3 regions of the Clostridium sp. JNZ X4-2 genome follow, and region 3 is predicted to be linked to each of the others. Evidence: riboswitches for the same ligand, from Rfam matches in the RefSeq annotation. Region 3 holds a riboswitch; each other region holds the start of a gene.
The links. Region 3 has a riboswitch for cobalamin ahead of ACYUJ6_RS15170 (cell wall-binding repeat-containing protein). Riboswitches for the same ligand answer to the same signal wherever they lie in the genome.
Positions count from the first base shown of each region.

Region 1 (5,708 bases), 700 kb from region 3:
TATGTTATTTACCAATGGACAGCAGGTATTAACCTATATTCCCCTTTTTGGATATCGCTTTAATATTTACAGAGAAGGTCTTATACTTGGAATTTTGTTGATGCTCAGGATAATGGCAGCAGTTAGTCTGGCATGTATACTGTCCTTTTGCACACCCATGATTGAAATACTTGAAACCCTGAGAATATTTAAGGTACCATCAATTATAATAGATTTAGCGGATATGATGTACAGATATATATTTATAATTGAGGATACGGGAAAAAGTATGAGACATGCCCAATTGAGCCGTATGGGAGATAATTCCAGTTGGATGCGCCGTGCTGAAGATGCGGGAAAAATAGCAGTTTATGTCATAATAGAATCTTTGGATCGCAGTGTGAGGGTTTACAATGCCATGCTTTCAAGAGGATATAACGAAGAGAGTAAACAAGCTAAGTTTTTCACATACTCCATTCCAGCCAAGGATTTTCGCTTTGGAATATTAGGAGCAGTTTTATTGGCAGCTTTAATTATTGCAAATATATTGATTTAAAAGGAGAATAATATATGGAACTTATTGATGTGGATAAAGTCAGCTATGCTTATGGTGATGGAAGCCTGGCACTTAAAGATGTTAACATGAAAATAAAAAGCGGGGAAAAGGTAGCAATACTTGGTCCCAATGGTGCAGGTAAATCCACTCTTTTTCATCTGTTTAATGGAATCTTAAAGCCTAAATCAGGTACTATTACAATAAATGGACTTCAGGTATGCAAAAAAAATTTAGTTGAAATAAGACGTATGGTAGGCATGGTATTTCAAGACTCTGATGATCAGCTTTTTAATTCTACAGTTCGACAGGAAATTGCCTATGGGCTTTTGAACATGGGTATGAGAGGGCAGGAATTGGAAGATACAATAGCATGGTCATTAAAGGTGGTTGGAATGACAGGTTATGATGATAAAAGTCCCCATAATTTAAGTGGAGGGCAAAAAAAAAGAATAGCACTTGCAAGTGTCCTTGCCATGAAGCCTAAGGTAATGGTTCTGGATGAACCCACAGCAGCTCTTGATCCCAGGGGAGTATATAAGTTAATCAAACTTCTTGACATAATAAATAAAAAACTTGGAATTACTTTGATCTTTGCCACCCATGATGTGGATACAGTTCCTCTTTTAGCTGATACGGTTTATCTTTTGGATAAAGGAAAAATTGTAAGGGGAGGCACAACTCAGGAAGTGTTTAATCAAAAAGAGTTTATTCGAAAAATTGATTTAAGACTTCCAAGAGTAGCTCATTTGGTTGAAATTCTGGATAGAGATGGAGCAATAAATGCAGATACATTACCTCTTACCATTGGTCAGGCCAAAAGTGTTTTAGAAAATCAAAATAGAAATTGACATGAAAAGATATAAAAGTAGAATCACTGGAATTTTTTAATAAGATTTCAGTGATTTTTTCATATCTGTCATGAATTTAATAGTTTATAAAACTTTAAATTACATAAACTCTAGATACACAATTAAATAAAATACTTCAATAAAAAAATCTATGAGAATGTGAAGGAGGAATTCATCATGACAGGTAATGGAAATAGAACTTTAGTTCCAGAGGCAAAGGAAGGTCTTAATAGATTTAAGATGGAAGCAGCTAGAGAAGTAGGAGTGAATCTAAAAGATGGATATAATGGTGATATTACATCAAGGGAAGCAGGCTCAATAGGGGGACAGATGGTAAAAAAGATGATAGAGGCTTATGAGCAGGGATTAAAGTAACCATATTAATTAAAATAAATGAAAAAAGTATGAATAGTTACTTGACTAATATAGACAATAAGAATATAATTAACTCATAATTAAATAATAAAGTATACGGTTTATATTATAATTAAAAGGGAATATGGTGAAATACCATTACAGCCCCCGCTACTGTATCAGGTGACAATTTTAAATTTCCACTGGAGTGTTTCTGGGAAGGGAAAAAGAGGATGAGCCGATAGTCAGGAAACCTGCCTATACTTGCATAGAAATCTTTCGGAGGGAAGGATTTATCAATTGTAATGCTGATACTATTTTTAATAGTGTAGTTTTGTAATATGATAATCAGGGACTTCTAAAAGAAGTCCCTTTTTATATATATGTGTTTGGTGTTAACTTAAACATATCTAATCCCTTTAATAATGCACTTATTATGGATGAATAAGTGCATTTTTGTGTTTTAAAGAGCCTATATTAGGTTATAATATTTTAAAATAGCTATTGATTGGAATAAACTTAAAAGGAAGGATACATCATGTCTGAAAAATATTGGCCTGAAACGATTATACTTTGGGGAGCCGGTGCTACTAAAAGCTTAGGGCTTCATGCAACTAATGAGTTGATGCAGCTTATTTTAAAAATAAGTAAAAGGGATTTTTCCTTTTTGAAGGGAAAAGATAAAAAACTGGCTGATGCTTTTGAAAAATTAATTACGGAAGATTTAATTAAAGACTCTAAGATGTCTAAGATATACGATTTAAAAGCTCTAGAGGCTATAATAAGTACCAACGCCAAGTTTAACATGCACGAACTTTTTACTATGCTTGATCAACTTATTGACAATAATATGGGATTTAATGCTTTTTCTCATGGGAAAACACAGTTTTTAAGGGTGGAAAGAGTTCAGGCGGCCAAAAGATGTCTCATTTTGATTATTGAAGAGTTGGAGAGATTTAGTATACAAGGTACCCAGGGATATGCAGACAGAGAAAAAATGGAACCTTATTATCAATTTGCAAAAATACTTGTAGATCTTATGATAGAAGAGGCGCAGGCATTTGAAAACAGAGGTTATAGAAGGGATACAAGACGATTTTATCTTTATTCCTATGCCATAATATCTTTTAATTGGGATCCCATAATACTCTGGAACTTATTCAATGCCCATAAGGAGAAAAATGAAAGGCCTGTCAGACTAAAAGATGGCTTAAAATTGCAGTTATATGATGATTTTGGAACTCAGATATCTTCTGCCCAATTGAATGAGGATGAATCCGGCATATGGTATGTAACGGATGAACCCCAGTGTAAAAGTATAAATGATTATAATTACCCTTCTAGGATAATGAGGATAGGAAAAATACTGTTTCCCCATGGTATGTTTGGTTCCAGGGTCTGCCCTGAATGCGGCAAATCCATAATTAGTTTTGCAAAAAGATGGGATAGACTGTCTACAGAGGTTTTTGGGCCATCTATTTTAAAAACATTGCAAAAAAACTGGAGGTATACAACAGAAAAAGAAAAGACATATAAAAGAGGTGCCATAGAGTGTCCTTATTGTGGACAAATAACTTACCCTTATGATATGCCTCTTATAATACAGAGCCTTTCAAGGGAAAAGAGTGTACCAACTTTAGAAGAATTGAAAACTGAAATGGGACTTCTTATGAAAAATGCAAAACATATAATTTTTGCAGGATATAGTTTGCCGCAGGATGATATTATGGTTAAAACCTTTTTCATGTCTTCTATATCTGGAAATGACAGAGATAAGCTGAAATGTACTGTAGTAAACTATGATGAAGGGTATAGAGGTTCAGGTTGGCTGAAGGGCCATAAGATAGTGGAATATATAAAAGGAACAAAAAATAATTCTGCGGCTGAGTGCATAAAAAACATATGTGATATATTTCCATTAAAAAATATAAGGATAAATTTAAGCGGGATACCTGATATATTTATGGAAGATGGAAAATGCAGCAGGAGAAAGACAATAGATTTATTGTATCCTGAAGAGTATTTTAAAGAGGGATTTCCAATACATAGAGATTGAAAAAAAGATTATGTTTTTTAACTGCTTTATTGAACTTTCCATTAAAAGTGGTAAAATAAAATCGTCAGTATTTATTAAAAAACTGAACTAAATTTTATAAAGGAGGTTCCGTGTTATATCAAAATGAATAACAACGGAGAAAACTTATGGAAAGACAATTAAAAACATGGTCAAAGCTTAGTATTAGACAGATTGCCATAATTGGCATGCTGTCTGCAATTTCTATTGTACTTGGTGTAACTGGATTGGGTTTTATACCTATTCCGCCGGTGAAAGCCACTATAATGCACGTACCTGTTATAATAGGGGCTGTTTTAGAGGGGCCGCTTGTGGGTGCTATGGTAGGACTTATCTTTGGTGTATTTAGTGTGATTCAATCTATAACTACTCCTACCCCTGTTTCTTTTGTTTTTATGAACCCTCTGGTATCTGTTTTACCGAGAATACTTATAGGAGTGGGAAGTTATTACGTATTTAAGCTCATAAGAATGAAAAGGGAAGTTTTATCTGTAGGAATAGCTGCCGCCGTAGGGTCATTGATAAACACCGTAGGTGTGCTGGGCATGATATATATTATATACCTGGGTCCTTATTCCAAGGCACTAAATATAAGTTTAAGTGCAGCCAAAAAGGGAATACTAGTTGTAGCCTTTACAAACGGCATGCCTGAAATGATCTTATCTATAATTATTGCGGTATCTGTTGTCACTGCCATTACTAAGATGAGACATAAATAAATTATGCAATTAACCCTGAGCCTTTGCAAGCTTGGGGTTTTATAATATAGGAGGTAGAAATGAGGGAAATTTCATTTAATAGTATAGAGGGAATAAGAATAGGAAATGCCCAGAATTTAAAAGGTCCTACAGGATGTACTGTGGTTATATGTGAAAATGGGGCAGCTGCTGGAGTAGATGTGAGAGGAGGATCACCAGGTACCCGTGAAACGGATCTATTAAATCCAGTTAATTTAGTGGATAGAATTCATGCAGTAGTTCTTGCAGGAGGAAGTGCTTTTGGATTGGATGCAGCAGGCGGAGTAATGCAGTACTTAGAAGAAAGAAATATTGGCTTTGATGTAACCGTTACAAAAGTGCCTATAGTTTGCGGGGCGGTTTTGTTTGATCTCAACATAGGTGATTATAAAATAAGACCGGATAAGTCCATGGGATATGAAGCTTGTATAAATTCCAAGTTGAATTTATGTGAAAATGGCAACATAGGAGCAGGAGCAGGAGCAACTGTTGGGAAAATACTAGGAAGCAGGTATGCAATGAAAGGAGGACTTGGTTCTTTTGCTCTTCAGTCAGGTGAGCTTAAAGTGGGAGCGGTAGTTGCAGTGAATTGTCTTGGGGATGTAATAGACAGCAGCAGCGGAAATATAATAGCAGGTGTTTTAAGGGAAGATAAAAGATCTTTTGCAGGTACTGAGAGTATAATGATTTCAAGATATTCCAATAAAAAAAATTTATTTACCGGGAATACCACTATTGGAATTGTAGTTACTAATGGTAAATTTACAAAATCTGAAATGAGTAAAATTGCATCTATGGCACATAATGGTTATGGAAGAGCCATGAGACCAGCACACTCCATGTTTGACGGGGATACCATATTTTCCATGGGTACGGCAAAAGTTCAGGCAGATTTGAGCGTTGTAGGATTCTTGGCAGCTGAAGTTATAGAAAAAGCCGTTGTAAGAGCTGTAAAAAGTGCAGACTCAATTCTAGGCTACAAAAGCTATGGAGATATCCAGCATACCAGATAATTACTTGATAATTATTGAAAGTTAGAGTTAAAGTTTGACTTTATGGCTGGAATTTGTGATAAAATATAACTGTTGACTGCTGAAATTGCAATTATAAATATAAAAGGAGAGATATCTTAATGTCATATGATAAGGAAGTAAGTTCAA
Region 1 covers NZ_CM142685.1:2,443,914-2,449,621, reverse strand. The annotation lists gene cbiQ (cobalt ECF transporter T component CbiQ) at 1-535, shown strand, start outside; gene ACYUJ6_RS11740 (energy-coupling factor ABC transporter ATP-binding protein) at 550-1,383, shown strand; gene ACYUJ6_RS11735 (alpha/beta-type small acid-soluble spore protein) at 1,561-1,758, shown strand; cobalamin riboswitch at 1,838-2,013, shown strand; gene ACYUJ6_RS11730 (hypothetical protein) at 2,276-3,793, shown strand; gene ACYUJ6_RS11725 (ECF transporter S component) at 3,940-4,530, shown strand; gene ACYUJ6_RS11720 (P1 family peptidase) at 4,590-5,561, shown strand; gene rpsA (30S ribosomal protein S1) at 5,681-5,708, shown strand, end outside.
Region 1: linked by a shared signal. The riboswitch ahead of ACYUJ6_RS11730 (hypothetical protein) and the one ahead of ACYUJ6_RS15170 (cell wall-binding repeat-containing protein) in region 3 are both predicted to bind cobalamin.

Region 2 (5,708 bases), 1.4 Mb from region 3:
CAAAGGTCCTATTTTTTTAACTTTATAATTAGTTATTACATTTCCTGTTGCCCTATCATATAAATTGTAACCAACAATAGTGTAAATCATAGCATTTTCTTTATCAAGAATGCTCTTATCCATATTATATTGACCTTTATTAACCTTCACAGTTCCTTTAAATGCTCCCACTGGATATCCGCTTGCAAATATATGTGTCCTAATGGATATCGACGGTGTAGCATGGCTTATAATAAATCCTGCAGCAATTATTAAAAAAGACAGCAGAATTATGATAACCTTCCTTGAAAATCTCATTTTCTTTCTCCTCCAACAACCTTAAATTCAATTTATGTAATTAATTTATTGTAAATTACAATTTAAAATTATACATTGACGATCATATAATATTTTAAAACTGGATCTATACCAAAACAAAAAGCAGTGTAATAAGTTAAATATAAAAATTTTTCTTTATGATTAACCTTCCCCATAGTTTTCAGTAAAATATAAAGGTCCTATTTTTTTGACTTTATAATTACCTATTGGATTTTTTGTTGCCCTATCATATAAATTATAACCTTGAATATAGTAAATCATAGCATTTTCTTTATGAAGGGCATTTTTATCCGCGTTATATAGACCTTTATGAACATGTAAAGTTACTTTAAATGCTCCAACTGGATATCCACTTGCAAATATATGTGTCCTAATGGATATCGACGGTGTAGCATGGCTTATAATAAATCCTGCAGTAATTATTAAAAAAAACAGCAGAATTATGATAACCTTTCTTGAAAATCTCATTTTCTTTCTCCTCCAACAACCTTAAATTCAATTTATGTAATTAATTTATTGTAAATTACAATTTAAAATTATACATTGACGATCATATAATATTTTAAAACTGGATCTATACCAAAACAAAAAGCAGTGTAATAAGTTAAATATAAAAATCAAACTTTATCTTTTCTTTATTACATTGCTTTTTAATTAAATATATTTAACTAATGCCAAAATTTTAGAGTTCTCATATTGGTATAGTCACCTTCCGCATAGGCATCATACAGAGGATAATCTAATCTTTGTTTAGAATGTCCACAGAAAAACCATTTCACTCCCTGTAAATTGCCAGTTAAGATTACCGAATGTGACCACTCACCTATACCGGGATTATAAAACTGAACAATATCACCAACTCTCGCTCCATCAGTCCAAGAGCTTTCAGAAGTGTATCCATTTGAAACCATATAATCACGAAAAGCAACTACATTAATCCACGGTGCTGAATATGCATACCAATAACTACTGGCTGGGACTCCACCTGCGTAAGCACATTGAGATACAAAATCCGTACAATCTTCAATCTTGTCAACATAATATTGAGAACCTGGATACTGAGAATAGTTTGGTGATAATGCATACCTCTCTGCATAAGATACGGCACTGCCAGCATTATAACCAGGATAACTGTTTAAACGAATATTAGAATTATCATCTTTAGAATTAATTTGGGTAAAGTATTCGTAATATTTGTCAATATTATTTGACTTATCATCTATGACTTTTATTTTTGAATCAATTGCACTATCATAATAAGGAAAATAAGTGTCTTCTGACTTTAATGACTCTTTATCATTTAATTGTTGTTTCACAGATACATCAGTATCTTCATCCAGATCTAATTTTTTGGTTATATAATATTTGCCATCTTCATATTTAACTTCAAATCTATACTTTTCACCCTTTGATTTTGATACTTTTTCTGCTCCATACAACTTGAATTCCACATCATAAAGTACATCTACTGCATAAGTATCAATGGCCGTTTGAGCTACTCTAGTTATAGTCACATTAGACTTATAGTTATCAATTTTACCGTCAAATTTTTTAAACCATTCTACATCAAATTTACTTTGTTTATTAAGCAGTTCTAATAACTCCGGGTCTTTGACAATATTACTATAATCTTTAGCTTTACCATTTTTTAAGACATCAGAACTTAAAGATAATACTTCATTAATAGAGCTGCTGATTGCAGATTTGTCAACTTGAGTTAAACTAGCATCTTGAGCATTTGCCGCATTTGAATTTACGGGACTTGCAGAAGCTGTAGGACCAAAAGATAAACTAGCCCCTACTAATGAAATGCATAAAACAAGTGTTGATATTTTTTTCTTATCATTTTTATCCCCCTTAAATTAAAAATAATATATTCTGTTTCAATCCACTTTCCAATGTAAAATTTTAAAACAAAAAGATCCTCACTTCGAGGATCCTGGTTTTAACATATAAATTATTACAGAATAAAGAAATATTAAAATTAATTACTATCTTTCCCCCGAAAGAATTATAAAATATCAGGCAGGTTTCCTGGCTTGGATTCATTTTACTTCCCGGTCTTCCCGGTAAAAATACCAGTGACCAATGGGGTTTCATCCTCCATACAGTAACGGTGGGGCTGCAATGTTTCTCATTTTCCCTTTTAACTACTAAAATAAATTGTAGCACCTAATACTAAATTACTATGATATTATATTAATATACTATAATACTAAGTTTTATAAAAAAATACAATTTAGTATTATATAAGAATAAATAACAATATGTCTATCTATTTCCCTTTATAATATATATGTTATATTATTTACCAATTAAGATCAATACATTAATAGATAAAATTATAAAAAATATAGATAATATTTCATTATCTATATACTGCCATGTTACTCTAATACTCATCAAAAATATCTTTAGTTTCCTGTATTCTCTTTATACTTAAAGATATATAAAATTCAGCATATAGATGGTCAACAAATTTAGTAAACTGCTTTTTAAATGATTCTTTGACATCAATATCTATAGAATCTCAAAACAATTTATCATACATTAATTAGACACTTTTAATATATAAAAGGTTACACTTAATGCCAATTATTAAGTTAAAAAAGTTCTAAATAAAAAAATAAATTATCATACTCTACGATAATTTATTTTAAAATTGAGTTTATTTTTTTAAAAATGTGCTATAATATAGTTAAAAGAAGCCATTGCGGTTTTTTATAGTTTTTTAAATTTTAGTTAAAAAATGCACTTATCGGACTGGGTGCATTTTAATTTTTTGAGTTTTTATCTTCGGCAGTTATAGAAATTTCATTTTGAGTTAACTTACCAATTGAAGATTTACCCTTGATTACTAACCTATCTTTTAAATATGTTCCTACAATCACCATAGCTGTTAAGCATAATGATGTAATACATATAGATATTACTATAATCACAGTATCACTCATATTGCCACCTCCCCTGCTGTCAATTAACCGCAATGACTCCTTTGTGAGAAATAAAACCTGGAAGGTGGCTAACTAAAAATCTTTTATTTTCTCGTAAATATTATACCATATTAAAGCATAATTATATAAAATTTGAGTACCTTGAAGCCATCTTTTTACAAGATCTGTACGCTTTTTTCCTATTATCTTTGTTACAGTAGATTTGAACTTATCTCCCTTAAATAGCTTAATTTCTTCATATCTTGACCAATAAATAATATAGCCTTTTGCTTCATCTTCTTTTAAGCTTCTTGACCAATAGCCAGAGAAGAAATCAGGCAATTGATTATAATATACCATCCCAGCTCAGAAAAGAATTTAAGATTTTAATGACATCATAGTTGATTTTGTGAAAAATAATAGCAATAGTAATTATGCGATATTGAAAGAATCCCTAACTTTGGAGTGTCCACTTTTTCGAGAAAAGCTCAGTTCTCCGTATAGTTTATGTATTGGCCATATAAAAGAGAGAAAGAGGTGAAATGTAAAAATATAATGATTGAAAAAATTAACAATAAATATGCAATTCAACTTATAGAAATATTAAATACTGATGATATATTACGAGATAAGTTAGGCTCAAAAAAATATATAATATCAAAAGATGAATTTGTCGAACATAATAATAAATGGATTGAAGACACAAACTCAGAAATATTTGCTATTACTTTAAATGATAATGCAATTGGTATGATATCATTAAGCTATCAAATTGCAGAAGAAAAAAAAGCACAAGTTGGTTATTGGATTGGAAGTGAATATTGGGGAAAAGGATATACAAGTCAAGCTTTTTCACAAATATTGTGCTACGCTAAAAAAAAGGGAATAAGATATTTAAATGCTAGAATCATAAAAGATAATTTAGCTTCTAAAAAAATTTGGCAAAAATATGATGCAAAAATAAAATTAGCAAAGGATAAAAAAATTTGCGCATCTATTATATTATAGAAACTATATTGGATTTTTCTTATACTTCTCTAAAGCAGTGTTAAAGCATATTGAAGAATTAATATCTGTTTTTTTCATTTACAGTTATAAAAACATAAGGCTTCCTATGGTAAAATAAAAATCATAGGAAGTCTTTTTATTCGGGAGATTCCTTCAGCCACCGAATCAAATCACTGTTTCAAGCCATTTTTTAATTCTCCAATAAATGCTTTCACACTATCCAGTATATCCTCTTTGTTTTTGCCTTCTGCTATCCTGTCAATCAATGCACTGCCTACAATTATCCCTTCACAATATGGTTTGAATTTTGCTGCCATAGCTGCTGAGGATATTCCAAATCCAAGTGCCTTGGGTATATCAGTATAGCTTGAAACAATTTTCATGTATTCTTTTATATCAGTATTTATAGCATTCCTTGCACCTGTAACTCCGTTTACGGAAACGCAGTATACAAACCCTCTTCCTCCCCTTACTATTTTTTCTATTCTTTCCTTTGATGTAGGCGCTACCAGTGGAATAAGATACACTCCATATTTCTTCCCAATTATTATAATGTCTTTTCTCTCCTCTATGGGAAGATCCGGTATTATAAGGCCGTCTATACCACAGCTGCTGCATTCTTTTATAAACTTCTCCATTCCATATTTGAATATGGAACTATAATAGACAAGATATACCAATGGTACCTGTGTCTTTTTCCTTATTTTTTCTACTGTATTCATTATTTTAAATATCTTGACTCCATTTTTAAGTGCCCTGTTTGAAGATTCCTGTATAGTAACACCATCTGCCAGCGGATCCGAGTAAGGCACTCCAAGTTCTATTATATCCGCCCCTGCCTTTTCCATGGCAAGTACAATTTCTACGGTAGTTTCCAAGTCCGGATCACCTGCTGTTATAAAAGGTATCAATGCCTTTTCCCCTTTTTCCTTTAATTGTTCAAATTTCAAATCTATCCTGTTCATTATAATTCCACCCCCATTATAGCTGCTATAGTATTTATATCCTTGTCTCCTCTTCCTGACAAATTTACGATGATTATTTTGTCTTTGTCCAGTTTTGGAGCCAATTTCCTGGTATAGGCCACTGCATGGGCACTTTCGAGAGCTGGAATTATTCCCTCCAGCTTTGACAAATAGATAAATGCCTCCACTGCCTCTTTATCTGTAGCAGATTCATAAGTGGCTCTTTTTACATCATTGTAATAAGCGTGTTCAGGTCCCACTCCAGGATAATCAAGTCCTGCTGATATGGAGTAAGCAGGAAGTATTTGTCCATCTTCATCCTGCAGTACATAGGTCATCATTCCATGAATTACCCCCACAGATCCCTTTTCTATAGTAGCTGCATGCTCCTTTGTATCAATGCCTTTTCCTGCAGCTTCCACTCCAACCAGCTTTACGGAATCATCTTCTACGAAAGGATAAAAAATACCCATGGAATTACTCC
Region 2 covers NZ_CM142685.1:945,912-951,619, reverse strand. The annotation lists gene ACYUJ6_RS04480 (hypothetical protein) at 1-297, opposite strand, end outside; gene ACYUJ6_RS04475 (hypothetical protein) at 460-786, opposite strand; gene ACYUJ6_RS04470 (amidase domain-containing protein) at 987-1,832, opposite strand; cobalamin riboswitch at 2,326-2,509, opposite strand; gene ACYUJ6_RS04465 (hypothetical protein) at 3,093-3,272, opposite strand; gene ACYUJ6_RS04460 (TIGR04540 family protein) at 3,345-3,611, opposite strand; gene ACYUJ6_RS04455 (GNAT family N-acetyltransferase) at 3,789-4,259, shown strand; gene trpA (tryptophan synthase subunit alpha) at 4,430-5,224, opposite strand; gene trpB (tryptophan synthase subunit beta) at 5,224-5,708, opposite strand, start outside.
Region 2: linked by a shared signal. The riboswitch ahead of ACYUJ6_RS04470 (amidase domain-containing protein) and the one ahead of ACYUJ6_RS15170 (cell wall-binding repeat-containing protein) in region 3 are both predicted to bind cobalamin.

Region 3 (5,708 bases):
TATAAACTGGTGAGGAGGGGAGAGTGATCATATGAACAGTACCTTTATGATTTCAGTGATTGCGGCGGGCATTGTTGCAGGAACCCCGCTGTTATATGCATGCCTTGGTGAAATCCTATCTGAAAAGTCGGGAATTATGAATCTGGGAGTGGAAGGTATGATGCTTGTAGGAGCTGTAGTGGGATTTGCAGTGAGTATTCATACTCAAAATAAGTGGATGGGTTTTATGGCAGGCTGCAGTGCTGGTGCAATCCTGGCATTTTTTCATGGTATCCTTACCATAAAATTGAAGGCCAATCAGGTGGCAAGCGGTGTGGCTCTTACTATATTTGGTACAGGGCTTAGTGCATATTTGGGGAAATCTTATATTGGGGTGCTTCCCTCTGTGTCATTTAAGGAAATAAGTATACCATTTTTAAATGAAACACCTGTAATAGGAAAAATTTTTTTTAAAAATGATGCCCTGGTATATCTGAGTTTTATACTGGTTTTTGTAATGTGGTTTGTACTGTATAAGACGAAAGCAGGACTTATAGTGAGAACTGTTGGTGAAAATCCATCTGCCGCAGATGCAGCCGGCATAAATATTTTTCTTGTAAGATATACATGTGTAATTTTAGGAGGCATGTTGTCGGGAGCTGCAGGAGCATATATATCACTTGCATATTCTCCTTCCTGGAGTGAAAATATGACCGCAGGCAGGGGATGGATTGCAGTAGCTCTTGTAATATTTGCAATGTGGAATCCCATTCGGGGTATGATAGGAGCATATATTTTTGGAATTATAAATTCCCTTGGACTTCATCTTCAAGCTTTCGGCTTTGCTGTTCCTGTATATATACTTCAGATGCTTCCTTATATTTTGACTTTTGCAGTCCTTATTTTTACTACCAGAGAAACAAGAACAAGACGTTCCGTCATGCCTCAGGCACTTGGAATGCCATATTCCAGGGAGGAAAGATAATTATAAGGGCGTGGCAGTTTATTCATTGGGTAAACTTACCATAGTGTTTTTACTCGGTATCCTGTTTAATATGTATTGACTGGATAAAATTTATATCATATACTTAACAATAAGGTAATAAATTGTTTGTAAAAATTTAATATTTGTTGTTAGGTGCTGTTGTTTTAACAGTTAAAAGGAAAAGTTGAAGAAGTACTGCAGCCCCGCCGCTACTGTATGGAGGATGAAACCTTGTTTATATCACTGGTAATGTATCTGGGAAGATAAGGGAGTAGGATGAATCTGAGCCAGGAAGCCTGCCTGACATTTTTGTTAATTCTTTCGGAGGGAAAGATATTATATATTTTATTAAAGTTATGTGCTTTATTGGTAAGATATATGTGAACATTTATGCTGGAATGTAAATAATGGAGACCCTTGGAGGTCTCTTTATTATTGATCATAAGGAGGAATTATGATATGCAACATATGAAGAAAATCATAAGCAGAATTGTCATGTTTTTGTTTGTAATTGGCATTGCTTTATCCAGTTCCGCTGGAAATGTATTTGCGGATTCAAACAGTACCGGCGGCATGACTACCACTGCAAATGAAAACAGACTTTCAGGAAATGACAGAATTGAAACATCTTTAAAAATAAGTCAGGATGGGTGGAAATATGGTGCAAATACTGCGGTTATAGCCCAGGGTTATGGCTATGCAGATGCCCTTTGTGCAGCACCTCTTGCAAAAAAATACAATGCGCCTATAATACTTTCCAGGCAGGATTCACTGAGTGATGAAACTATAAGTGAACTCAAAAGGCTTAAGGTGGACAAGGTATTTGTGGTTGGAGGGACAAGTTCCCTTTCTGACAATGTGGAGTCACAGTTGAAAAACATTGGTGTCAGCAGTGTGAAAAGACTTGGCGGAGCAGACAGATATGAAACTTCTGTAAAAATAGCCGAAGAACTGGGAGATGCTGATAATATTGTAGTGACATCCGGAAGTGGTTATGCGGACAGTCTTTCAATAGCATCCATAGCTGCAAAAAAGGGAATGCCCATATTACTGTCTCAAAGTAATGAACTTCCCCAGATAGTGAAAAATTACTTGAAAAACCGGGATATAGCAAAAACTTACATAGTAGGCGGTACAGCGGTTATAGCCGGCAGTCTGGAATCATCTCTTCCAAATGCCATAAGACTTGGAGGTACCACCAGGTTTGATACAAATTTGGCTGTACTTGAAAATTTCAAAGACGACCTTAATTTTGACAATGTGTACATAGCCAGTGGAGACGGCCCCAATGGGGATGAGTTTGCAGACGCCCTTTCCGGATCGGCTCTTGCGTCCACAAAATCTGCACCTATGGTTTTGGTTTACAAAACCCTGAGTACAAAAACCGCAGATTTCCTGAAATCAAATATGTCCAGCAAAACCATGCTTACAGCATTGGGAGGTGCGCTGGTGGTACCGGCTGTAATCGTGGATGATCTGGTTCATTATTTTAACGGTGAGGCTACCAGCGGAGGCATAGGAGATGATACCAAACCCGGTACAGGGGGAGGCGGAAATTCAGGAACCTTTACGTTGGAAATTACTAAGGATAATAATGAAACTGTTTTAAAAAAGCAGGTGTTAAATATAGATGGCAGTAAAACTGCTTTTGATTATTTAAAATCTATGGTGGACAGTGTAGAAGTGAAAAGTGGATATATAAATTCTATTTCTGTAAATGGACAGAGCTATGTGAATAAGTCTGCTCCCGATTTGTCCCATGGTACCAGCTGGTTTATATATGTAAATGAAGGCTTTGCCACTGTAGGTTCCCAGTCTATAAAGCCACAATCTGGAGATGTCATAAGGTTTGATTATCATAATTGGACTTATGAAAATCCTGGCGGAACTGGAGGAGGGTCCGGTGGCTCTGGTGGAAATAATAATCCTCCTAAACAGGATACCCAGTTGACAACGCTGAATGGAGCTGAGGGGCTTAATCTTGTGATCACGGAAAAAGTGGATGGAACTATAAATATACAGGCTAATAGCAGGTATTTAAGCGATTGTATAATCATCAGGCTTTATGATGATAAAGGTAACTTAAAATATATAAATGAATCTTCAGGTGGGAAGATGGATATAGATACTACTTTAGATCCTGGTAATTATACAGGAACTATAAAGGCATCTTCCAGCATGGATAATAAGATTGATATAGAAACATTTAGTGTATCTTGATTTTGGTATAAGGGGTGAATGTGATGAAAAATTTTAATAGAAAATTTCTATCTTTTATAGTATCTGCATTTATGGTAATAGGTGTTGCAGGAAGTACTACAAGTACTGTATTTGCAGATGAGGGACAAACTACCGGACAGACAGATTATATGGATTCTGTAAATGAACTTATAGATAATATAAGTGCTACGGTGAATGATGAAAATAACAATGGCTGGATAGCTGTGGACAGGGCAATTGCAAATCTGGCACTGTACAAGGCTGACAAAGATACAGTATCGAATTATGTAGATAATCTTAAAGAAGCCTTGAAAACTCCAACGATTGGAACATATGAAAAAGGCGTACTTGGATTATTGGCAGAAGGGAAAGATCCTACCAATTTTGAGGGCGTAAATCTTGTAGAAAATATATATAACTGTGATGAGCAGACTATGAAAAATGGAGGAATGAATATTTATTTATATGCTCTTTTAGCTTTAGACGCGGCAAATTTTTATGTACCTCAAAATGCTGTTTGGACGAGAGAAAAACTAATTGATGCTATATTGAGTGATTCCAGCAGGCAAAATGGTGCCTGGTACTCTAATGTTAACCAGTGGACTCCAGGTGCAGAAGAAAAATATGTTATGGATCCAGATACCACAGCTGTGGCACTTTCAGCTCTTGCACCTTATTATTATAAGAATAGTGAAGTGAAATCTGCAGTAGACAGTGCAGTACAGAAACTTTCCGATGAACAAAATGAAGACGGGGGATTTACATCTTGTTATGGCGGGGAAAACTCCAATAGCACAGAAATGGTCATAATTGGTCTTTGTGACAATGGAATAAATCCTACTACAGATAGCAGGTTTATAAAAAATGAGAATCCTATAGATGCTCTTTTAAGATATGCCGTTAGCGATAAATCAGGATTTGGCTATACAGATAGTAATAGTGTAAATGTATATGCCACAAACCAGGGACTGGAAGCATTAGTATCCTATAAACTTTTAACTGAAGGAAAAGGATCTGTATACAAGGGATTTTATGTTCCTGCAACTAGCATAACTTTAAATGAAAGTGAAGATAAATTAGTAAAGGGTGGAAGTGTACAGCTTACAGCATCTTCATTACCTGGTGATGATAAAATTTCATGGAGCAGTTCTGATAATAATGTAGCTACAGTTGATTCTAATGGTAAGGTTACTGCAGTTGGAGAAGGACAGGCCACTATAACAGCTGCTGCTACAGATAATTCCGGCGTAGAAGATACATGTGAAATTACTGTAGTCAAGGAAATAGTTCACATAGAAAATTTAACTGAAAACACCAGCTTTTCTTTGGGAAATGATGCAGACATAAAAATAAAAGCTGAAAATGTATCTTCTCAGGATCAGCCGGTTACACTGATGGTAGCTCTGTATGATGATAATAATAAAGGTAAATTTATCAATCATGTGAGTGTAAGTCAGTCTATAAAAGATGCTGAATCATCTACAATAGATGCATCTATGCAGATTCCATCTACGGGAAAATATACATTAAAAGCCTTTGTTTTGGATGACAAGGATAATCCACTTTCTGATACTATAGAAATACCTATAAACTGATATTTTGGGGAATACTTAAAGAATGGCTGCTGGATTACAGCCATTCTTTAAACAGCTTAAAGGAAGTGAAAATCCATGACTTATAAAAATAGAGAAAATTCCAGATACTTCATTGATTTTAAACAGTACCATGTGCTTACAGCTTCTCTGGTTTTTATCTCCATGATGATGATAATATTTTCAAATGACAATCCGGTAGTACTTGCATCTGTATATGTATTTGTTATATCCATGATATTATTCTGCAATGAAAAACATAAATTTAAAGTGGCACTCTATTATTTTGTACCCATTGCCTTTTTTATAATTCTATTAAATGTGCTCTTTGTGAGTTCAGGAAGAACGACACTATTCTATCTGTTTCATAAAAGATTCACACTGGAGGCCTTTGTATATGCAGTGGTGATGTGCTTTAAGTTCCTGGCGGTTATATATCTGTTTTTGATATTGGAACTGATGATTGACTCCGACAGGGCCGTTTCCTATTTTTCCTCCATAATGCCAAAGTCAACCCTTATGCTGATGATAAGTTTCAAGCTTATACCCAGCATGAAGGATAGATTTAAAAATTTAAAAGAAATATATGAAATAAGAGGTGTGGTATTTCACAGGAAAAAAGCCAGGGAAAAAGCTGCAAGTTATATTCCGGTGATGTCAATATTGCTGGAGGATTCCATGGAAGGTTCCTTTAACATAGGAGAAGCGGCTTATGTCAGGGGATTTTTAAGTGGAAACAGAAGCGTTTATGAAAGGCAGAAATTTAAAAGCAGGGACTGGCAGGTAATAATTTTAAACATAACTCTCATTGTATTTTATGGAATAGCACAGTTTAAAGGATGGGCAAAATTTGATATATACAATGGTGTAACCATTGTGAACTTCATAAATATTGGTATAGCTGTTATTTTTGCTTTTATAGTGGCTATTTC
Region 3 covers NZ_CM142685.1:3,147,822-3,153,529, reverse strand. The annotation lists gene ACYUJ6_RS15180 (ABC transporter permease) at 1-27, shown strand, start outside; gene ACYUJ6_RS15175 (ABC transporter permease) at 32-964, shown strand; cobalamin riboswitch at 1,099-1,282, shown strand; gene ACYUJ6_RS15170 (cell wall-binding repeat-containing protein) at 1,424-3,184, shown strand; gene ACYUJ6_RS15165 (Ig-like domain-containing protein) at 3,208-4,779, shown strand; gene ACYUJ6_RS15160 (energy-coupling factor transporter transmembrane component T) at 4,855-5,708, shown strand, end outside.